Regions from separate parts of the Methylobacterium oryzisoli genome, predicted to be linked through region 1. Evidence: predicted binding sites of a transcription regulator. Region 1 holds the regulator's gene; the other holds the start of a gene.
What was found. Region 1 encodes HrcA, which represses chaperone genes, less so after heat shock. Its sites were predicted from a motif close to GTTAGCACTCNCNNNNNGNGAGTGCTAAC; they were not measured.
Positions count from the first base shown of each region.

Region 1 (12,713 bases):
GGTCGTAGCGGTTGAGGGCCGCGCCGCGGCGGATGCGCTCCGGCAGGTCCGGATTGGCGATGAACAGGCGCCCGAACGCCACCGCGTCCACGTGGCCGCTCGCCACCGCGGCGGCGGCGCTCTCGGGCGTGAAGCCGCCTGCCGCGATCAGCGGGCCGCCGAACCGCGCCTTGACGCGCGAGGCGGCGTCCGGCGCGTTCGGATCGAGGGCGTTCGTGTCGCTGGTCTGGTCGGCCCGCGGCTCCACCACGTGCAGGTAGGCGATGCCGCGCCGGCCGAGTTCGGCCGCGACGTGGTCGAACAGCGCGCCCGGATCGCTGTCCTGCATGCCGTTGAAGCGCCCCCAGGGCGAGATGCGCACCCCGACCCGGTCCGCCCCGATGGCGCCGGCCACGGCGTCCACCACCTCCAGGAGGAAGCGGGCGCGGTTCGGAATCGCGCCGCCGTAGCGGTCGCTGCGGCGGTTGGTGGAATCCTGCAGGAACTGGTCGATCAGGTAGCCGTTCGCGGCGTGGATCTCGACCCCGTCGGCACCGGCCTCGCGCGCGTTGAGGGCCGCCTGCCGGAAGAGGCCGACGAGGCCGGGGATCGCGGCCTCGTCGAGCGCTCGGGGCGTCTCGAACGGCACCGGGTTGAACCGGCGGTCCATGTGCTGGCCCGGGGCGGCGACGGCGGAGGGCGCCACCGGCAGGGCGCCGCCCGGCTGCATCGAGGAATGCGAGACCCGGCCCGTGTGCCAGATCTGGACGAACAGGGCGCCCCCCGCCGCGTGGACGGCCTCGGCGACGCCGCGCCAGCCGGCGATCTGCTCCGGTGAGTAGATGCCCGGCGCGCCGGGATAGCCGCGGGCCTGCTCGGCGATGTCGGTCGCCTCGGCGATCACGAGGCCGCCGCGGCTCGCGCGCTGGCCGTAATAGGCGGCGTTCAAGGGCTGGGGCACATCGCCGGGCTGGCGCGAGCGCATGCGCGTCAGCGGCGCCATCACGACGCGGTGATCGAGGCGGATCGCCCCCAGGGTCAGGGGCTCGAAGAGGGAATCAGTCGCCATGGTGGGAAGCGTGCTCCAGAACGGGACCGGCGCGCGGCCCCCGTCGTCTCGCGTCCGGGGCTCGCACGGGGCGTGCGCCCGCCGGACGGGACCAGAGATGGTCACTCGGCGGTGCGCCGGGAGACCTCGCTGCCGGCGCCCGCTCCGCGCAGTGCGCTTTCGCACATGCGAGACGGGTCAGGCGGCGCCGCGGTCCGGGGCGGCGTTGGCGTGCAGCGCGTCGCGCAAGGCCACGATCTCGTCGCGCAGCAGCTTCAGCCGCGCGGGCGACTGGCCGGCGGCGCAGACCACCGCCTCCGGGAACGGCAGCGCCTTCTGGCGCAGCGTCCGGCCCATCTCCGTCAGCGTGATCCGCATCAGCCGCTCGTCCTGCGTGTCGCGGCTGCGCGACACGAAGCCGGCGCTCTCCAGCCGCTTCATCAGCGGCGTGAGCGTGCCGGAATCGAGGTAGAGCCGCTGGCCGATGGTCTTCATCGTCTGGCCGTCCTCTTCCCAAAGGAGGAGGAGGACGAGATATTGCGGGTATGTCAGGCCGAGGCCGTCGAGCAGCGGTTTGTAGATGCGGTTGAAAGCGTGCGCGGCGGAGTAGACCGCGAAGCAGATCTGGCTGGCGAGGTGCAGGTCGCTCTCGCCGGTCTGGGGAGCCGGGGTCGGGGCGTACGTGCCTGACATGTCCGCCTCCTTGCGCGACGGCGCGCAGGTCCGGCACACGGCCGGAGGTGATGTGGGGTGAGCGCCCGAGAGCGCACAACCGCCACGATAGCGACTATGGGGTAGAAAAACAAATTGCAAAAAATTAGATTGCGCACTATGTGAATGCCCGACGGTCGAATGACCGCCGGATCCATCGGGCGAGATCAGCCCGTCCAGCCACGGAGAGCTTCGATGCCGGTCGACGTGAAGTACACCACCCAGGCCACCGCCACCGGGGGCCGCGACGGTCGTGCCAAGACCCAGGACGGCAGCCTCGACGTCAAGCTGACGACGCCGAAGGAACTCGGCGGCGGGGGCGGCGAGGGCAACAATCCCGAGCAGCTCTTCGCGGCCGGCTACTCGGCCTGCTTCCTCGGCGCCATGAAGTTCGTCGGCGGCCAGGAGAAGATCCAGGTCCCGGCCGACACCACCGTGACCGCCACCGTCGGCATCGGCCCGCGCTCCGAGGGCGGCTTCGGCATCACCGCCAACCTGAAGATCTCGCTGCCCGGCCTCGACCGCGCGACGGCCCAGACGCTGGTCGAGAAGGCGCACCAAGTCTGCCCGTACTCGAACGCCACCCGCGGCAACGTGAATGTCGGGCTCGAAGTGGTCTGAAAGCCGGCTTTCCAAGTTCAAGCCGACTCGGATCGCTGGGACGCCTGATCGGCTGTGCGCCTTCCTGACCAAGCACGGGAACCCCTCTCCCGGGTGGGAGAGGGGCAGGGGTGAGGGTGTGACGGTGCTGCAGTCAAGCGGGCAGCGTGGTGAGGGGAGCGGAACGGGTCAGGTTCGAGCACGAAGCGTGGTGCTGGTAGCGGGCAGCGTCGCGACTGCTTGCTGCACCCTCCCGCACCCCTACCCCTCTCCCACACGGGAGAGGGGATGCTGCCTGCCCTCATCAGGCGCATCCCACGTCCCGCATCCGGCGGCGCGCTCCGCCCATCCGGGGGCAGCCTGTCGTGACGGGCTCAGCCGGGTCGGCGCAGGCAGGACGCCGCGAGGGACAGGAAGGCGCGCGCGCGGTGCGACAGCGCCTCGCCCCGCTCCCAGTCGATCCCGTGCTTCTCCTCGGCGCCGAGTTCGCCGAAGGTGAGCGGGCTCTCGTCGGGCTTGAACATCGGGTCGTAGCCGAAGCCGCGCGTGCCGCGCGGGGGCCAGACCAAGTCGCCGAAGACGCGCCCCTCGAAAAGCTCCTCGTGGCCGTCCGGCCACGCCAGGACCAGCGCGGAGACGAAGTGCGCCCGGCGGTCGGTGGCCCCACGCGCCGCCAGTTCGCGCTCGATGCGCGCCATCGCGCCGGAAAAGTCCTTCGAGCCGCCGGACCAGCGCGCCGAGAAGAGGCCCGGCGCGCCGTCGAGCGCGTCGACGCAGAGGCCGGAATCATCCGCGAAGGCGGGAAGGCCGGTGATCGAGGCGGCGCTGCGCGCCTTGATCGCCGCGTTCTCGGCGAACATCGTGCCGGTCTCCTCCGGCTCGGGCAGCTTGAGTTCGCCCGCCGAGACCGCCTCGACGCCGAAGGGCGCGAGCAGGTCGCGCATCTCCGTGAGCTTGCCGCTGTTGTGGGTCGCGATGACGACCCGGCCGGAGAGGATCCGGCCCATCAGCCCACCGCCTGCTTCTGCAGCGCGACGAGCTGCGCCACGCCGCCCTTGGCGAGGCGCAGCAGGCCCAGGAACTCCTCCTCCGAGAACGGCGCGGCCTCGGCGGTGCCCTGCACTTCGACGATGCCGCCCGATCCCGTGATGACGAAGTTGGCGTCGGTGTCTGCGGCCGAATCCTCGTCGTAGTCGAGGTCGAGGATCGGCGTGCCCTTGTGGATGCCGCAGGAGACCGCCGCAACATGGTCGCGCATCGGATCGACCGAGATGATCGAGCGCCCGCGCATCCAGGTGAAACACTCGTGCAGCGCCACCCAGGCGCCGGTGATGGAGGCGGTGCGGGTGCCGCCATCGGCCTGCAGCACGTCGCAGTCGATCACGATCTGGCGCTCGCCGATCGCCGGCAGGTTGACCACCGCGCGCAGCGAGCGGCCGATCAGCCGCTGGATCTCCTGCGTGCGGCCCGACGGCTTGCCCGCGTTCACCTCGCGCCGGTTGCGCTCGTGGGTGGCGCGCGGGAGCATGGCGTACTCGGCCGTGACCCAGCCCTTGCCGGAGCCCCGCAGCCAGGGCGGACCGCGCTCCTCCAGCGAGGCGGTGCAGAGCACCCGCGTCTCCCCGAAGGTGACGAGGCAGGAGCCCTCGGCGTAGCGCGCCACGCCGCGCTCCAGCGTGACCTTGCGCATGTCGTCGGGCGCACGCTTGGACGGACGCATCGGGCTCTCCTGAAACCAGCACGGGCCCGCGCTCTTAGGCGCTGGCGCCCTCAGCAGCAAGCGGTGCGCCAAAAGCCCGGACGCGCGGGGCGTCCGGGCCGGCAGGCTCCCGCTCAGTAGCGGTAGTGGCGGTGATGCCGGTGGTGCCAGTGGCGGTGATGATGACGGTGATGCCAGTGGCCGTGATGCCGGCGGTGATGCCAGTGGCGATGGTGGTGGTGACGGTGGCCCCAGCCGTGATGGTGGTGGCGGCCTTGGACCTGGATCAGGGGCGAGCCTGCGGCCTCGGCGACCGCCGGTGCGGGCGCGAAGGGTGCGGCCGTCGCGCTGCCGGGAGCCCCGAAGACGAGGCCGGCCGCCAGGAGGGCCGCGACGGCGAGGAGCCGGCGCGCGCGTGTCACGAATGCAGTGGTGTTCGACATGGCGTACTCCGAGGTGTGGACGCGGGTGAGCCCGGAAGCTCATGAGAGGCAGGATGGGCGCGCGCGGATGAACGGAGTCTGACGCGGCTGAGCGCGATCACCGCCGCAGCGGCGACGCGGCGCGGCGCTGTGCGCTTGCACACGCCGCGCGACCGTCTCACATTGATTGTCCTGTCAGTCCCATCGGTTGATGAACACGCGCGACCTCCCTCCCCTGCCCGCCGGCTCCGGCCATGCCCGCAGCCTCGCCGAGTTGAACGACCGCTCGCGCGAGATCTTCCGTCAGATCGTCGAGAGCTACCTCGCGACCGGCGAGCCGGTGGGCTCGCGCAATCTCGCCCGCATCCTGCCGATCGCGCTCTCGCCGGCCTCGGTGCGCAACGTGATGGCGGATCTGGAGCATGCGGGGCTGATCTACGCGCCCCACACCAGCGCCGGCCGCCTGCCCACCGAGACGGGCCTGCGCTTCTTCGTCGATGCCCTGCTCGAACTCGGCGATGTCGGCCAGGAGGAGCAGGGGCGCATCGAGGCCCAGATGCGGGCCGCCGCCTCTCGCCACACCTTCGAGAGCGCGCTCACCGAGGCGTCCGTTTTGCTCTCGGGCATCTCGCGCGGCGCGGGCGTTGTGATGACCACGAAGCAGAACGCCAACCTGCGCCACGTCGAGTTCGTCCGCCTCGATCCCGGCCGCGCCCTGGTGGTGCTGGTCTCCGACGACGGCTCGGTGGAGAACCGGCTCCTCGACCTGCCGCCGGGCCTGCCCGCGGGGGCGCTGCAGGAGGCCTCGAACTTCCTCAACGCCCGCATCCGCGGCCGCACGCTCGGCGAGGTGCGGGCGGAGATCGAGGCGGGCCGCGAGGCGATGAAGCGCGAGCTCGACGCGCTCACCGAGCGGCTGGTGGAGGCGGGGCTGGCCCGGGCGGTGGGGCCGAGCGACGAGCGCCAGCTGATCGTGCGCGGTCAGGCCAACCTGCTGGAGGATCTGCGCGCGGCCGAGGACCTAGAGCGGATCCGCCTGCTGTTCAGTGACCTCGAGAGTCAGAAGGACGTCATCGACCTCTTGGTGCGCGCCGAGGGCGGCGAGGGCGTGCGCATCTTCATCGGCTCGGAAAACAAGCTGTTTTCGCTCTCCGGCTCGTCGATGATCGCCGCCCCCTTCCGGGACGGACGCCAAAAGATCGTCGGCGTGGTCGGGGTGATCGGCCCGACCCGGCTCAACTACGCCCGCATCGTGCCGATGGTCGACTTCACCGCCCGCGTCGTGTCGCGGATGCTGGAGAGCGGGCGGGGCTGAAACGCGATCGGCCGGCCCGGGAGCCGGACCGGCCGAGGTCTTGGTGGGGGCAGCCCGCGCCGGAGCGGTCACCGGCCCGGCGAAGGCCGCCGCGGGCTCACGACCGGATCACGTCCACGATCTCGAAGGTGTCGGGATCGATGATGACGATGTCGTCCTCGACCAGCACGTAGCGGAAGCCGCGATAGGCCGGCACCAGCGAGACGATCGTCGGCGGCAGGGTGTGCAGCGTCACCGAGCGCGGCACCGCCGTGCCGACCGACAGCGAGAAATTGACGCCGCGCACCGGGCGCACGCCCGCGTTCACGATCGTCTGGCGGAACTCGGTGCGCTGGCGCGTGTCGAGCCGCGAGGCCGCGCCGCGGGCCTCGCCGATCGCCCCCGTCCGCTCGCCCCGGTCGCCGCGCACGCCGTCGCGGTCTCCCCGCTCGCCCCGGTCGGCGGCGCGGTCGCCCCGCTCACCGGGCCGATCACCCCGCTCGCCGGGCCGCTCGGCCGCGCGGTCGCCGCGCTCCCCGGCGCCGCCCGCTCGCTCGGTCCCGCCGCGCGGGCCGCCCTGCTCGGCGGTGCCGCGGCCGGTGCCCTCGCCGGCCCGGCCGGCGTTGCCGCCTGGCTGGCCACCCGGCTGGCCGCCGGGCTGCTGCGCGGTGCCGCGCTCGCCGCCCGCCGTCGTGCCGCCGGCCCCGCCCGGACCGCCGGCCGCTCCGCGCCCGCCGCCGGCGCCACCGCCCTGCCCCATCCCGGCGCCACCGGCTCCGCCAGCGCCGCCGCCTCCACCGGCCCCGAGGCCGCCGCCCGCGCCGCCGCCTGCGCCACCCCCGGCTCCGCCACCGACGCCGGCGCCGCCTCCGCCGCCCCCGGCACCGCCGCCGCCCGCACCGCCGGCGCCGCCACCCTGGGCGAGCGCGGTCGCGGCGCCGAGCGCCAGAACAGCCGCGGTCAAGGTTCCTCGAACGAGCTTGCTCATCTGTGTCTCCTCGTCAGGACCGGGCAGGCCATTCGTGCGGGACCCGCCGAAGTGAGCCCGCAACGGCGTCGCGGAGTTTTTGGTTCCGCGACCGACGAGGAGCGACGGCTCAGCCGAGCGCCTCCGCCACGGCCTGCCCGCAGGCGGCGGTGTCGGCGTTGCCGCCGAGATCGCGGGTGCGCAGCGTCCGCTCGGAGAGCACCCGCTCGATGCCGGCGACGATCTCGGCCGCCGCTTCGCGCTCGCCGAGATGCTCCAGCATCATCGCGCCCGACCAGATCTGGCCGATCGGATTGGCGATGCCTTGGCCCGCGATGTCGGGGGCCGAGCCGTGCACCGGCTCGAACACCGAGGGAAACAGCCGGTCCGGGTTGATGTTGCCCGACGGCGCGATGCCGATCGTGCCGGTGCAGGCAGGGCCGAGATCCGACAGGATGTCGCCGAACAGGTTAGAGGCGACCACCACGTCGAAGCGGTCCGGGTTCAGCACGAAATGGGCGGTGAGGATATCGATGTGGTACTGGTCCCACCGTACCTCGGGGTAGTGCTCGGCCATCGCGCGCACCCGCTCGTCCCAGTACGGCATGGTGATCGAGATGCCGTTCGACTTCGTGGCCGAGGTCAGGTGCTTCTTGGGCCGGCTCTGCGCCAGCTCGAAGGCGAAGCGCAGCACCCGGTCGGTGCCGTGCCGGGTGAAGATCGATTCCTGCACGGCGAATTCGCGCTCGGTGCCGGCGAACATCCGCCCGCCCGCGTTCGAGTACTCGCCTTCGGTATTTTCGCGGACCACCCAGAAGTCGATGTCGCCGGGCTGGCGGTTGGCCAGCGGGCTCGGCACGCCCGGCATCAGCCGCACCGGGCGCAGGTTGATGTACTGGTCGAACTCGCGCCGAAAAAGGATGAGCGAGCCCCAGAGCGAGACGTGGTCCGGAATCTTGTCCGGCCAGCCGACCGCGCCGAAGAAGATGGCGTCGTGGCTGCCGATCTGCGCCTTCCAGTCCTCCGGCATCATGCGGCCGTGCTTGGCGTAGTAGTCGTAGGAGGCGAAGTCGAACCAGTCCTGCTCCAGGGTGAATCCGTGGCGCTTGGCCGCCTGCTCCAGGACCCGCACGCCCTCCGGCACCGTCTCCTTGCCGATCCCGTCCCCGGGGATCACCGCGATGCGGTAGCGGCGCTGGTTCGTCGTCATACTGGCCTCCCTGCGTCCTCGCGACATTCGTCGCCGCGGTGTCCGGCTCCGCGTCGCGCATCCGCAGGCGGCGGTCAATCGCCGGCGGGGTCCGCGCGCTCCATCAGGGCGCCGGCCGGGCGGTGCGGTAGGGCCCGATCATGATCATGCCGATCGCCGCCAGCAGCGCCGTGCCGGCGCCGAACAGGATCGGGCTCGAGGCCGAATCCGCGGCTTCGCGCACGATGCCCGCCACCACCGGCAGGCCCGTCATGGTGAGATAGAAGCAGAGATAGAACACGCCCATGCCGCTCGACCGGGCCTCGGCCGAGAGCAGTTCGCCCGGCAGCGAGAGCAGCAGCCCCGCCGGCAGGCCGAAGAGCAGCGCGAGGACGAGCAGCGCCAGGATCGACTGGTTGGTGAGGGCCAGCGCGAGGGCGGCGCCCGCGACCAGCACGAGGCTCGTCACCGAGAACGCGGTCGGGCGGCCCACGCGCTGCGCGATCAGGCCCCCGCCCGGCAGGACCAGCACCAGCACCCAGCCGAGGATGCTGGTGATGAGGCCGGCGGTCTCCACGCGGTAGCCGTTGGCCAGGAAGAGGTCGGGTGCGGCCGAGACGAAGATGACGAGCGAGACGTTGTAGAGCCCCCAGATCAGCCCCGCGCCCGCCGCGAGCGCGTATTCGCGCGTCGGGATCGACGCTGTCCGCAGTTTCTGGCCGGGCGTGGCCGCCGGGGGATCGGTGTAGAGCGCCTGCACGAGGACCAGCGCCGCCACGCTCGCCACGGCGCTCGCGGCTGCGACGCTCGCCCAGCCATACGCGATGGCGAGCGCCGGCAGCGTGACGAGCGCGAGCGCGATGCCGAGCGGCCAGCTCGCCACGAAGATGCCGAAGGCGGCCACCATCTCGCGCCCGACGAACCAGTCCGTCACCATGCGGGTGAGGACCACGTTGAGGAGCGCCGCGCCCGCGCCGCTGACGATGCGGCCGGAAAACAGCGCGCCGGTCGAGAGGCTCGCCATCATGACGCCGCCGAGCGCCATCAGCGCGAGGCCCGCGAGCACGATCGGCTTGCCCCCGAACCGGTGGGCCAGGAACCCGCCGGGCAGCGCCAGGACGATGCCCGGCAGCATGTGGCAGCCGATCAGGAGGCCCAGCCCCGCGAAATCGAGGCCGCCGTCCTGCACCAGCGCGAAGGAGGCGGCGGCCACCGACTGGAACTGGTAGGCGATGACCGTCCGGGCCGCGAAGAGAACGGCCAGCATCAGCCACCGCCGGTGCCTCATCGCCGTGCCGTCCTCAAGGCCGCGCGCCGGATCAGAGGGTGAGGCCCGCGCCCGCCGGGCGCAGCTCCATCGGCCAGATCGCGCCCGGCAGTCCGGCCTCCGGCACCAGCGGCATGGCCGGCTCGAACAGGCCCGCGCGCTCGGCCGGGGTCGAGGCGAGGAAGGGGTGCCGCTCCAAGACCTGCTCCCTCACCGCGCGGTAATCCACCACCGACAGCCCCACCGGCTTGGCGAGCTTCGGGTAGGGCCGCGCCTCGCACAGTTCGATAGCGCTCCAGTAGCGCCGGTAGAACGCCCGGTGCTCCGGCCGGATGGCGAGCAGGATCCAGTCACCGTCGAAATGCTCCATCGCCAGCCATGCGAGGCGCAGCGTGAGGTAGGGCAGCTCCGGCAGGTGGCGAGAGATCGCGTGGCGCGCCACGAAGCGCGTCGGATCGACGACGACCGCGCCGGCGGCGATCTTCGGCCCGACGAATTCCGGAAAGACCGCGGTGGTCGGCAGGGCGTGCTGCCGGGGCAGCGTGACGCTGAGCCGGATCGACCCGGCGAGCTCGTCGTCGACGTAGACCCCGAACAGGAAGGTGTTGTCCTGATCATCGACCGGATCGTGGAACCGTCCCGCCGCGCAGGCGTCGATCGCGCCCTCCCGCAGGTAGGCGTCGTAGCGCAACCGGAAGATGTCGTCGCGATCGTCTTCATCGACGGCACGCCGATACGTCACGCGCGACAGGAGAGACTTCGCACGGACGTTCAGACCCTGCTGACGCGCGGCGTTGATCGACGACATCACGATGCCCTTGCTTTGAAGTAAGGGAACCTTAACCGAGTTTCCGTATCCCGGCACGCGTAACCCTTCATTAAGCTTAACGCAGCACGAGGGTTTGAGGAGGGCGCCGGTCGGGCGGTGCGAGGTCACGCGGGGGTCGCCGATCGGACGCTCCGGCGCCGCTCTATCAATCCAGATGACCGCACGAGACGGTGTTCCGGTCCGATTGGTCCCACTCACGAAGGTCCGATTGGTCGAACGTTAATCTCATCGAAGGACGGTTCATTCAGCTTGACGGGCGTTCACTGTCGTTGGAGCGCCCGCGTGCAATCTCGATCGGCACAGGCGGCGGAGGACGTCGTCGCGCATCCCGGCCCGGACGTCAGCCGTGCGTGGTCGTCCCTGACCGAGGCCAACCGGCTCCTGCGGATGGCCGAGGAGATGGCCCATGTGGGCCACTGGCAGTTCAACCAGACCACTGGCCAGGGGTATTTCTCCGACGAGGCGCTGCGCATCTTCGGATTCCGGCAGGCAGGACCCCAGCTCACGCGGGCGGACGTGCTGGCCGCCTATCATCCCGACGACCACGAGCGGGTCACCTCGCTGCTGCGCCGGCACATCGAGACCTGTACGCGCTTCGAGTATCCGGCGCGCATCGTCCGGCCCGACGGCGAGATCCGGGCGGTCCTCGTGCGCGGGCTCTGCGACCGCGATCCGGCGGGGACCGCCGTCATCACCTTCGGCACCGTGCTCGACGTCACGGAGATGCGGCGCACCGAGGAGCGGCTCCAGGCGACCACCGCGCTCCTCACCACCACCCTCGACACCATGGAGCAGGGGCTCGTCATGGTGGATGGGGGCGGCACCGTCGCGGTCTCCAACCGCCGGGCGAGCGAGCTGCTCGGGCTCGATCCGGCCTTCCTGGCCGGCCAGCCCTCCCTCGCCGAGCTGCGGCGCGCGCTCGCCGGGGCGGGCGAGGACGCGCTCCTCGGGGCGATCCTGCGCGGCGGAGAGGCGGGGTCCGTTCTCCCCTCCCCGGCCGAGGAGCGGACGCGCACGAACGGCATGGTGCTGGACGTCCGCAGCATCGCCCTGAGCGGCGGCGGCGCGCTGCGCACTCTCACCGACATCACCGAGCGCAAGCGCGCCGAGGAGCGGGTCGCGGCGAGCGAGGCCCGCCTGCGCGCGCTCACCGACGCCCTCCCGCAAATGGTCTGGCTGGAGGATGCGGACGGCGAGGTCACCTACGCCAATCCGCGGCTTCGCGACTTCTTCGGGTCGGCCCTCTATGTCCGCCTCGCCGACCGGGTCCAGCTCTACCATCCGGGCGATGCGCGGCGCCTGAACCGTGCCCATACGCGGGCGCGCGCCACGCAATCGGCGACCTCGGCGGAGGGCCGCCTGCGGCGACGCGACGGCGTCTATCGCTGGCACAAGCTCGTGAGCGTCCCGGTCGCGCGCGAGGACGGCGGCGTCGAGTGGCTGAGCACGGCGCTCGACATCGACGAGATCGTCACCGCTCGGGAGGCCCTGCGCACCAGCGAGGAGCGCCTCACCATGGCGCTCGATGCGGGCAGCGACGGCCTCTGGGACCGCGACCTGATGCGCTGCCGCTCCTGGCACTCGGAGCGCTGGCACACCATGCTGGGCTACGCGCCGGGCGAACTCGGCGGCCAGGGCCGCGACTGGGAGGACCTGATCCACCCCGACGACCGGGAGCGGGCGCTGCGCCTGTTCGCCGACCACATCGAGGGGCGCACGCCGATCTACGAGTGCGAGCACCGCCTGCTGACCAAGGCCGGGACCTTCGCCTGGGTCCTCTCGCGCGGCAAGGTGGTGGAGCGCAGCCGCACCGGGGCGCCCACCCGCGTCGTCGGCACCCACATCGACATCAGCGCCCGCAAGGTCGCCGAGGCGCAGATCGCCCACATGGCGCGCCACGACCCGCTGACCGGCCTGTCGAACCGCACGCTGTTTCGCGAGCGGCTGGACCAGCACCTCGCCGACATCGCCCACCAGGGCGGCTCGCTGGCCGTCCTGTGCCTCGACCTCGACCGCTTCAAGGCGGTCAACGACACGCTCGGGCACCCGGCGGGCGACACGCTGCTCGAAGCCGTGGCGCGGCGCCTCCAGGGCCTTCTGCGCGTCGAGGACACGGTGGCGCGGCTCGGCGGCGACGAGTTCGCGATCCTGCAATCCGGCAGCCGCAGCGCCCAGGACGCCGCCGCGCTCGCCCGCCGGGTGCTGGCCCAGCTGAGCGAGCCCTTCGCGGTGGCCGGCCGCGACGTGCGGATCGGCGTGAGCATCGGCATCGCGATGGCGCCCGAGCACGGCCTCTCCGGCACGATGCTGTTCGGCCGCGCCGATCTCGCGCTCTACCGCGCCAAGGCGGAGGGGCGGAACGCCTTCCGGTTCTTCGATGCGGCCATGGATGCGGCGGTCGAGGCGCGCGAGCGGCTCGAACTCGATCTGCGCGGCGCCCTCGCCCGCGACGAGTTCGTGCTGCACTACCAGCCGATCATCGGCCTCGCGACCGGGCAGGTGGTGGGGCGCGAGGCGCTGCTGCGCTGGCGCCACCCGGTGCGCGGCCTCGTCTCTCCGGGCGAGTTCATCCCGCTCGCCGAGGAGACGCGCCTCATCGTGGAGATCGGGGCCTGGGCGCTGCGGCAGGCCTGCGCCGATGCGCTGGCCTTCGGCGACAAGGCCCACATCGCCGTCAACGTCTCGGCGGTGCAGTTCCGGCAGCCCGG
Region 1 covers NZ_JBKIBX010000033.1:60,489-73,201, reverse strand. The annotation lists gene ACKUB9_RS24990 (alkene reductase) at 1-1,048, opposite strand, end outside; gene ACKUB9_RS24985 (MarR family winged helix-turn-helix transcriptional regulator) at 1,226-1,720, opposite strand; gene ACKUB9_RS24980 (organic hydroperoxide resistance protein) at 1,934-2,359, shown strand; gene rdgB (RdgB/HAM1 family non-canonical purine NTP pyrophosphatase) at 2,713-3,345, opposite strand; gene rph (ribonuclease PH) at 3,345-4,058, opposite strand; gene ACKUB9_RS24965 (hypothetical protein) at 4,172-4,480, opposite strand; gene hrcA (heat-inducible transcriptional repressor HrcA) at 4,671-5,774, shown strand; gene ACKUB9_RS24955 (DUF1236 domain-containing protein) at 5,872-6,741, opposite strand; gene ACKUB9_RS24950 (tartrate dehydrogenase) at 6,851-7,930, opposite strand; gene ACKUB9_RS24945 (MFS transporter) at 8,034-9,197, opposite strand; gene ACKUB9_RS24940 (N-acyl amino acid synthase FeeM domain-containing protein) at 9,229-9,984, opposite strand; gene ACKUB9_RS24935 (EAL domain-containing protein) at 10,288-12,713, shown strand, end outside.

Region 2 (10,247 bases), on a different contig from region 1:
AGCTATCGCCAGCACCTCGTAGAGCAACAGAATGCTGGCGGCCACGAGAGCGATGCCGGCAATAACAGCGAGAAGCATGGCTCGAGCATGTGGGGGCTGCTGCCCGACCAACCTTGATCTAACCCAGATCTTTGTCATCGCTCCGTGATGATCACTTCCAATGGGACGTCATGCGGCTGCGGATAGATCGTCGTCAGACGACCGAGCTCGAAACCTACGCCGATGGTGCGCGGCCGTGTCTGCATCGCGGCGATCGTGCGATCGTAGAAGCCGCCGCCGTAGCCCAGCCGGTAACCCTGCTCGTCAAACCCGACTAATGGCACAACCAGTACGTCGGGAGACACTGGCTTGCCAGATTCCGGCATCGGAATGTTCCAGACTCCTTGCTTCATCAAGCTGCCCGGTGACCACTCGCGAAAGACGAGTGGCTGCCCGCGCTCGACGATCACCGGAAGCGCAAGTCGCGCGCCGTTCTCCTGCATGGACAAGAGGACGCTTCGTGGATCATACTCGCCTCGGAAGGGCCAATAGAAGCCAATCAGCTTGCTGCTATATGGCTCCAGATTAGCTCCGAGCACGCCACTGATCCTGCTACTCCGTGCTGCGCGATCTTCAGCGGAAATGCCAATGCGCTGCTCGACCAGCTTCGCTCGCATCGTTTTGCGCCAATCACGGACTGTCGGCCAGTCCGCGTCGGCGCTCGGCTGACCGGAGCCGGCACCCGATTTGCTGGGAGTGTCACTCATCAACCCACTCCTGCCCGTACTCTGCTGATCCGTTGCGACGTCGACCAGGGTGCCGATGCTCCACGATATCGGCTACTGCCCGCCGAAAGGCCGTAGTGGACGTCCGGCTTCAGAACGGTGCACCATGACAACAGATCCGGCAGCTCCATCAAGGCCAGCCAAACGAGGCCCAACGGCGGCGTGAAGGGACATCTCGCTGCGATCCAGAACCAAGTTCACGCGCTCACACCATTCGGCATCGGCACTGCTGGCCGCCTCCGCTTCTCTGAGCGCCTCGGCGAGGATGATGCGCATCTCTTCCAGCAATCGCGGCGTGAGAGGGGGGCGTGTCCCTGCTCCATAAGCCTCCGCGATGATCCTCGCCCACTCCTCGGCAGAACGACCCAGATGCGTGCTCATGGGTGTTTACCTCGCCATGCTGGGCGGAAGCCTTCAGCTCGCCTCAAGCTCAGCATCACCAGAAGCATAGCATTGCACTTCAGAGCCTACATCGAACTCATGATCGGCGAGTGCATATTAGCATTCGGCCGGATGATGTACACCCAAAATGGGTGACATTGCTGAGAAAATATTCCACCAGTCGAATGCGGTCAAATCAACCGGTGCATTGCGCCGTACGCTTACCGCTGGCATTTCACCCGCCAAATAAGTTTACAAGCAGACTTGATGACCTTGTTAAAGGCTATCCATTTCATTGCCTGAACAGAGCGGCTAGACATGGCGAATTCTGGCGAATGCTGATACTGCTGGCGAACTCTGGTGTGCCTTCATCCGGGCGCCTGGCGCGACAGTTCGGTACGTTGAACATAGAATTATTTCTGGATGGGGGCCTGTAAGAGGAGGTGCTGAGCTGAACGACGCAATACCCTGCTGCTTGCACTCTCGTCGTCGCGCCCGCTGGTGAGAGCTCTCCCAGGGCTTGTCACGTTGGGCTTGGTTACTTGCCTCTACTGAAGGGCCGAGCCGCCGCAGTTCGTGCGATTTCAATGGCTTAGCCGACCACTTTGCCGCCGTTTTGGGGCCCAAAACGGCCTATACTTGTCCAACGTGACAAGCCCGTCAGCGCTGCCTTGAAATCGGCCAATCGGAAACAGGCCAAGCACCCACCTCGCGCGTACGGCAACGAACCTGATGGCTCCCGACTAGCGCGGCGGGGGAGGCACCACTCTGCGCCCATAGGTGGGCAGCTGTCCAACTCTACGGCCACGTGGCTGATTGAGGACGGAGCGACCACCCGGCAATCGGGTCCCGGCCATCGTCAGGCGCGGACAAGACCGACGCCGCTGGCGTAGTCAGCCAATGGGTCCATCCTGAGCGCGCCGGTCCTCACGCTGATGTTCATCGCAATGTCGGGGGCCGTAGCTCCCGTTTCGCTCCGCCTGCCGCCAAGCTCCGATGTCGGACTCCAAGACCCCTTGCGGGAGGTGAAGCCTGCCAGCGAGGGTGCCTGTAAAGATCAGTGCTGCTCAGCCGACTTCGCTCGTCCATGGAGTTGAAGGAGCGACCTGCGGGCACACCCGAGCAGCGCCCGCGTGGCGAGATTGCTCGGAATAATCATCCTGGCGGAGCGGGGCGGATCATCGGGCCTGTCCGCCATGTCGGTCGTTCGTGGACGGCTTGATGGGATCGTGGCTTCGTCAGTCTCATCGAGGTCGGCGAGCGTGACCTGTGGCTCTGGCTGGTCTCGCCCACACGCCCCAACGAAGCAGGTGGGGAATGGGAGGAAACCGGGCTCGGGTTCGGAGATTGGCAGGCCGCCTCGCAGCGGCCCGCCCGCCTGGTTTCAAGGTGGCCGAACTCAGAAGTCCATGCCGCCCATGCCGCCGCCCGGCATTGCGGGAGCGGGGCTCTCCTTCTTCGGCGCATCCGCCACCATCGCCTCCGTGGTGACGAGCAGGCCGGCGACCGAGGCTGCCCCTTGCAGGGCCGTACGCACCACCTTGGCCGGATCGACGACGCCGGCCTCAAGCATGTCCACGTACTCCTCGGTTTGGGCGTTGAAGCCGTAGGTCTCGGAGCCCGTGTTGCTGGAGATCTGGCCGACCACGATCGAGCCCTCGACGCCCGCGTTCTCGGCGATCTGCCGGATCGGCGCTTCCAGGGCCTTGAGCACGATCTTGATGCCGGCCTGAACATCCGGATTGTCGCTCTTGAGCGCGGCCACGGCCGCCTGGGCCCGCAGCAGCGCGGTGCCGCCGCCCGGAACGATGCCCTCTTCCACCGCCGCGCGGGTGGCGTGCAGGGCGTCCTCTACACGGTCCTTCTTCTCCTTGACCTCGATCTCCGTCGAGCCGCCGACACGGATGATTGCAACTCCACCCGCGAGCTTGGCCAGGCGCTCCTGCAGCTTCTCGCGGTCGTAGTCCGAGGTGGTCTCCTCGATCTGCGCCTTGATCTGCTGGACGCGGCCCTCGATGTCGGCCTTGTCGCCGGCGCCGTCGATGATCGTGGTGTTCTCCTTCTCGATGCGCACCCGCTTGGCGCGGCCGAGCATCGGGAGGGTCACGTTCTCGAGCTTGATGCCGAGGTCCTCGGCGATCATCTGACCGGCGGTCAGGATCGCGATGTCCTCCAGCATGGCCTTGCGGCGGTCACCGAAGCCCGGCGCCTTCACGGCCGCGACCTTCAGGCCGCCGCGCAGCTTGTTCACCACCAGGGTCGCCAGCGCCTCGCCCTCGATGTCCTCGGCGACGATCAGCAGCGGCTTGCCGGTCTGAACCACCGCCTCCAGGATCGGCAAGAGTGACTGAAGAGACGACAATTTCTTCTCGTGAATCAGGATGTAGGGATCCTCGAGATCGGCGATCATTTTCTCCGCGTTCGTGATGAAGTACGGGGAGAGGTAGCCGCGGTCGAACTGCATGCCCTCGACGACGTCGAGCTCGGTCTCGGCTGTCTTTGCTTCTTCGGCCGTGATCACGCCCTCGTTGCCGACCTTCTGCATCGCCTGTGCGATCATCTGGCCGATATCCTTGTCGCCGTTGGCCGAGATGGTGCCGACCTGGGCGATCCCCTCAGACGAGGCAACCTTCCTGGCGCGGCCGGTAATGTCCTTCACGGCGGCGGCAGTGGCGAGGTCGATGCCGCGCTTCAGGTCCATCGGGTTCATGCCGGCGGCGACGTACTTGGCGCCTTCCTTGACGATGGCCTGGGCCAGCACGGTGGCGGTGGTGGTGCCGTCGCCCGCCATATCGCTGGTCTTCGAAGCCACTTCGCGCACCATCTGGGCGCCCATGTTCTCGAAGCGGTCGGAAAGCTCGATCTCCTTGGCGACGGTGACGCCGTCCTTGGTGATGCGGGGCGCGCCGAAGCTCTTCTCGAGCACCACGTTGCGGCCCTTCGGGCCGAGCGTGACCTTCACGGCGTTGGCGAGGATGTCGACGCCGCGCAGCATCTTCTCGCGTGCGTCAGAAGAGAAACGAACGTCCTTGGCAGCCATAGGTCAGATCCTTGGTGTCGGATTGCAACCCTAAGGCGCCCCGGATGGGCAGCCTCGAAGGGCGGAACTCATGAGTCCGTGGGGCCGTCTCAGGTGAGGACGCCCATGATGTCGGATTCCTTCATGATCAGGAGGTCCTGGCCGTCGAGGCGGACCTCGGTGCCCGACCACTTGCCGAACAGCACCCGGTCGCCGGCCTTGACGTCGAGGGGCACGAGCTCGCCGGCCTCGTCGCGAGCGCCCGGGCCCACGGCGACGATCTCGCCTTCCTGGGGCTTCTCCTTGGCGGTATCGGGAATGATGATGCCGCCCTTAGTCTTCTCCTCCGCCTCGATGCGGCGGACGACCACGCGGTCGTGCAACGGACGAAACTTCATAGGGCCTCCGGTTTCCTGCCTGATGAGGTGAGCGGCTTGCCAGGGCTGCCACTCGAGAGAGGTCTCCGCCTCCCTGCGAAGCGTCTTAGCACTCCGCATCACTGAGTGCTAACGATCATCGGTCGGCTCCGCATATCACTGCTGAGCTGCACGTCTGCAGTGACACTGCTCGCGTTGTCGCGCGAGCCAGGGGCAAGCGGGCTCGAGCCAGGGTCGGGCAGAGGGCGTGGTCACGCCAAGTGGTGGCAGGTCGGCTCGGGTCGGGGTATGGCAGGGGTGAGAATCGGACAGACCGACGCGGCCTGCGCGTCCGGATCTCACCCCTCCGTCCGATCCGAACTGGCGCGGTCTAGGAGTTCCAGCGAACTCAGACAGGTCGCAAGCCACTCGTCAAGCGGACGAAGTCGCGGCGGCTTCATCGATCGAGACGCGTCGCGCGCAGGTCCCATGAGGCATCACTGGTCTGGAACACGCTCGGAACCAGACACTCCTCACACTCGTCACGATGAGCTGCTCAGGGTCAGGAGTTCGCGATCCGCCTGTTCGGCTCTGCGCCATAAGCGGCCTTTCAAACAGAGCCCTCGGAATGGCCGCTTAGCATCCGAAAGCTGCCATTGGCATGGAGTGGCAAGTCCCGGCGGCCACAACACCCTGACGTTGTGTGACATCAAACGAATGTCAGCCGGCGATCGCCGGCCGCGGACGGATCAGGTTCGTCGTCGATGCCGGGGCTACCCTGCGCGCGGTCGTGACGGGCCCGACCGAATCCCCGAAGGCGGTTCAGAAATCCACATTGATAGCTGGATGCCGAGGGCGGGCGTCTCGTAGTGCCGGAACGCAGCAAGCTAAAGGCATCACGGACTTCTTCCGGGATTGCCCTGGAGTGTAGCGGCTACAGAGGTCGGCGGAGCTGACCCAGGCCGTCACCCGCACGCTCATCAGGACGGTGCGGGACCGCGTTGACGACCTATCGAACGCGGAAGGCCTCACTAATCCCGCAATCGCCTGACAACGTATTCGGGCCGCGACCGCTGGCGCGACCTCCGCGAGCTTCATCACGATGACCCGCTACCTCGTCACGCGCGCCAACCTCCTGGTCTTCGGTGTGCTGGTAGTCATCCTGGCGCTCGTCGGCGCGGTGACCTGGGAGCGGCTGAACGCCGCCCGCGTCGCTCGCGAGTGGTCCCAGCACAGCTACCGTGTGCTCGGCACGACCAAGGACCTCGCCATCGCCCTGCGCGACGCCGAGCGCGGCCAGCGAGGGTACCTGCTGACGGGGCGCGACGACTATCTCGGGCCCTACAACGAGGCGCGCGACCGGATCGGCGTGCTCCAGGGCGAGTTGCAGACGCTCACCGCCGACAACGCCGCCCAGCAGGACCGTATCCGGTCGCTGGCACCCGTCGTCTCGCACAAGCTTGAGGAACTCGCCCAGACCGTGCCGGCGCGCCGCGACGGCGGGCTGGAGGCCGCGCTGCGCATCGTCAATACCGACGCGGGCCGCAACGACATGCGCGAGGCCGAGGCCGTGGTCGCGTCGATCCTGGCCGACGAGCAGCGCCTGCTCGACGAGCGCCTCGCCCAGAACGACGCCCGCGCGAGGTGGGTGCGCTGGATGGTGGTCGGTGGCTCGCTTCTCGCTGTCCTGACCCTGCTCTGGGCTGCCCGTCTCCTGAACCAGGCATGGTCTCGCTCCTACAGGACCGAGGAGGAGCAGCGCGACCTTGCCCTGCGCCTACGCACCACCCTCGACAGCCTCAGCCAGGGCGTGGCGGTGTTCGGGCCCGACCGCAAGCTCGCGAGCTGGAACGAGTGCTTCCAGGTGCTGCTCGACCTGCCCAGGGCCATGATGCAGCCGGGAGCCACCTACGGCGCTTTCGTCGAGCACACCGCCGAACCGGGCCGGCCCGCGCTGGAGACCGAGGACCAGATCCGCCACGGCAGCCAGAACCCTCGCGAGGCCATCACATACGAGCGCCAGGGCGGCGACGGGCACCACTTGGAGATCCGCCGCACGCCGATGCCAGACGGCGGTTTCGTTCTGACCATCTCGGACATGACCAAACGCGCCCAGGCCGAGGGCGTCCTGCGGGAAGCCCAGAAGATGCAGGCCATCGGGCAGTTGACCGGCGGCATTGCGCACGACTTCAACAACCTGCTGCAGGTCATCCTCGGCAATCTGGAGTTCGTCCGCGCCAAGCTGACCGACGACGTCAAGCTGCAGCAGCGCATCGAGCGGGCCGCATGGGCGGCCCAGCGCGGCGCGACGCTCACCGGGCAGCTTCTCGCCTTCGCCCGCAAGCAGCCGCTCGCGCCCGCCGCCATCGACCTCGCCGCGACCATACCGGACTTGGTCCCGTTGCTCCGCCGCACCCTCGGCGAGCACATCGAGGTCCGCTACGTCGAGACCGCCGGGCTCTGGCCTGCCATGGCCGACCCGGCGCAGCTGGAGAGCGCGGTGCTGAACCTCGCGCTGAACGCCCGCGACGCGATGCCGGGCGGGGGGCGGCTTACGATCGAGCTCGGCAACAAGGTGCTCGACCTCGAATACGCCCGGCACCACGCCGAGGTCTTGCCCGGCGATTACGCCATGGTGGCGGTCTCCGACACAGGCCACGGCATGGCGCCGGAGGTGCTGGCGCGCGTCTTCGAGCCGTTCTTCACGACCAAGCCCGACGGCAAGGGAACAGGCCTCGGCCTCGCCATGGTCTTCGGCTTCGTCAAGCAGTCGGGCGGGCACGTGAAGATCTACTCCGAGCCCGGCGAGGGCACGACCGTTAAGATTTACCTGCCGCGTGCGGTGCGCGCCGCGGCGGCGCCCCAGCGTAGGGTAGAGCCGATAGAGCTGCCACGCGGCTCCGCGACGGTGCTGGTGGTGGAGGACGAGGCGGCGGTGCGCGAGATCGCCTGTGCAATCCTCGCCGACCTCGGTTACCGGGTGCTTGAGGCGGCCGACGGCGAGGAGGGCTTGCGGATGTTCGGTGCGAACGCCTCCGCCATCGACCTGCTGCTCACCGACGTGGTGCTGCCGGGTCGTGTGCGCGGGCGCGAACTCGCCGAGCGCGTCCAGGCCATCCGCCCCGAGGTGCGGGTGGTGTTCATGTCGGGCTACACCGAGAATTCCATCGTGCACCATGGCCGACTCGACGACGGCGTGCACTTGGTCGGCAAGCCGTTCAAACGCGAGCAACTCGCCCGCAAGGTCGCCGAGGTGCTCGGGACGGCATCCGTTCCGGTGGCTGAGGTCGGCAACGTCGTCGCCCTGTGGCCCAAACGGGATAGGTAGCCTCAGGCGGCGGGGCCGGGCAGCGGCATGCGCACGGAGACCCTCAGCCCGTCTGGCGCGAACGCGACATCGACCTCGGCACCCGTCTGAGCGGCCAGCACCTTGTTGAGGAGGCGGTGGCCGAAGCCCTCGCGGGTGGGGTGCCCGGCGGGAGGCCCGTCATGCTCGGCCCAGTCCCAGCGCAGGGCGCGGCCACAGGGCCCATCCTCGACCCACCAGGTCACCTGGAGCCGGCCGTTCGGGTCGGCGAGCGAGCCGTGCCGTAGGGCGTTGGTGGTCAGCTCATGGAGCGCCATGCCGACCGGTACGGCGAGCTCCGATGGCAGCACGACCCGGGGGCCTTCGAGCGCGAGGCGCCCGCGCTCGTCGTAGGGATCGAGCTCGGCCTGCAGCAGCCCGTCGAACGAGGCGGCCTGGGCAAGGTCCTCGGTGATCAGCGCGTGCGTGCGGGCCAGCGACGCGATCCGACCCGACAGGGCCTGGGTGAACTCGGCCGTCGAGAGGGACGAGCGCATAGTGGCGTTCAGCACGGCCTGCACGGTGGCGAGCGTGTTCTTCACCCGGTGGTGCAACTCACGCACCATGAGCGCCTGCCGGTCCTCGTAGGCTCGCCGCTCGGTGGTGTCGCGTTGCGCCGAGATCCAGCGGGTGATGCGCCCATCCGCTTCGCGCACCGGGGTGATCAGCCACTCGACGACGTAGGTCGAGCCGTCCTTGCGGTAGTTCACTGCCTCGCCCTGGGCGGGCTCGCCGGCCGCCAGGGAAGCGCGCAACGCGTCCAGCACCGCGCGGTCCGTCTTGGGGCCCTGGAGCATGCGCGGCGAACGGCCGACGACCTCTTGCGCCTCGTAGCCGGTCATGCGGGTGAAGGCGGGGTTGACGTACTCGATGCACGGGCCCGGCTCGTCCAGCTCGGCGGAGGTGATCAGGATGGCTTCGCCCGACGCCTCGACCGCGGCCAGGAGAACTTCCAGATCCGGCCTCAGCGGCTTCGCGTCGTCCCGAACGTGCAAGGTCAGATCCTCATACCGGCATCCAGCCCGCCGGACTGCGGATAAACCTGGGATAGCCCTACGGGTTGCGGTCCTGCGTAGCCAGCTCGCGCGACCCTTCGCCCCGTGGAGCGGGAACGGCGGCCAGGACCTGTCGGGCGAGGATGCGGGGCACAGGGACGCGTCGAAACCCGGGGACCCGTCAAGTCGCTCTTTGGCGGATGACCTTGCGTAGGACCCGCGAGATCGCCTCGACCGAGTACGGCTTCTGCAGCAACTCGAACCCGCGCGAGCCTTCCTCGGCGAGCACCGCGCTGTAGCCGCTGGCCAGCACCACCGGCAGGCCCGGGTACGCCGACACCGCCGCCCTGACGCAGGCCGGATCCGTCGGGGTCGAGGGCATCGTGCTGAAGCCGTTCCGGGACGGCGAGCTCGAACGCAAGGTCGCCGCGGCGATGGCGGGCCTCGGCACCCCGCGCCTTCGCTTGGTCTCGGATCGGGACCGGAGTGCTTGAGAGCCTTCGCCCGCCGGCGTCGAGGGCGGTCCTTCACCGTAACGGGACCTTGCCGCTAGGATGCCCCCGGCGCTGAAGCTAGGATGGCGCGCAATCGACGGGGCTGCGGAACGGACTTGGTGGTGTCGAACGAACGAGCGAATGCGGTGGACCTGGTCGCTCGCATCGCGGCCATCCCGACCATCCTGGAGGTGGTCTGCAGGACAACGGGCATGGGCTTCGCGGCCGTCGCCCGGGTTACCGAGGACCGTTGGATCGCCTGCGGCGTCCGGGACGAGATCGGCTTCGGGCTCGCTCCCGGCCGCGAGCTCAACGTCGAGACGACCATCTGCAACGAGGTCCGCGACGCCCTCGAACCCGTCGTGATCTCCGACGTCGAGAACGATTCCATCTTTTGCCGCCATCCCACCCCGGCGATGTACGGCTTTCGCAGCTACGTCTCGACGCCCATCGTGCTGCCGGGGGGCGACGTCTTCGGCACGTTGTGCGCCCTCGACCGGACGCCGCGCGACCTGTCCTCCCCCTGGTTGGTCGGCATGTTCAAGATGTTCGCCGACCTCATCGCCTTCCACGTCGACGCGCACCGACAGCTGGCCGCGGGCGCGAGCGATCTCGCCGCAAGCCGAGCCGACTTGGCCGTCAGTCGCGCGGACCTCGCGAGCCGCACCGAAACCCTCGACGACGAGCGGGCGACCTCCGAGCTCCGCGAGCAGTTCATCGCCGTCCTCGGCCATGACCTGCGCAACCCGCTCGCATCCATTGATGCCGGGACGAAGCTCTTGGCGCGCGAGGTCCTGTCGGAGCGCGGCCGCGGCATCCTGGAGCTGGTGGGCAAGAGCGTCAGTCGGATGGCCGGGCTGATCGACGACGTGCTCGACTTCGCGCGTGGGCG
Region 2 covers NZ_JBKIBX010000069.1:6,930-17,176, reverse strand. The annotation lists gene ACKUB9_RS32415 (5-formyltetrahydrofolate cyclo-ligase) at 135-746, opposite strand; gene ACKUB9_RS32410 (hypothetical protein) at 819-1,145, opposite strand; gene groL (chaperonin GroEL) at 2,545-4,185, opposite strand; gene groES (co-chaperone GroES) at 4,275-4,562, opposite strand; gene ACKUB9_RS32395 (CHASE3 domain-containing protein) at 5,623-7,848, shown strand; gene ACKUB9_RS32390 (HWE histidine kinase domain-containing protein) at 7,851-8,861, opposite strand; gene ACKUB9_RS32385 (hypothetical protein) at 9,043-9,243, opposite strand; gene ACKUB9_RS32380 (GAF domain-containing sensor histidine kinase) at 9,502-10,247, shown strand, end outside.
Region 2: the regulator HrcA is predicted to act here: its motif matches at 4,647-4,675, upstream of groES (co-chaperone GroES).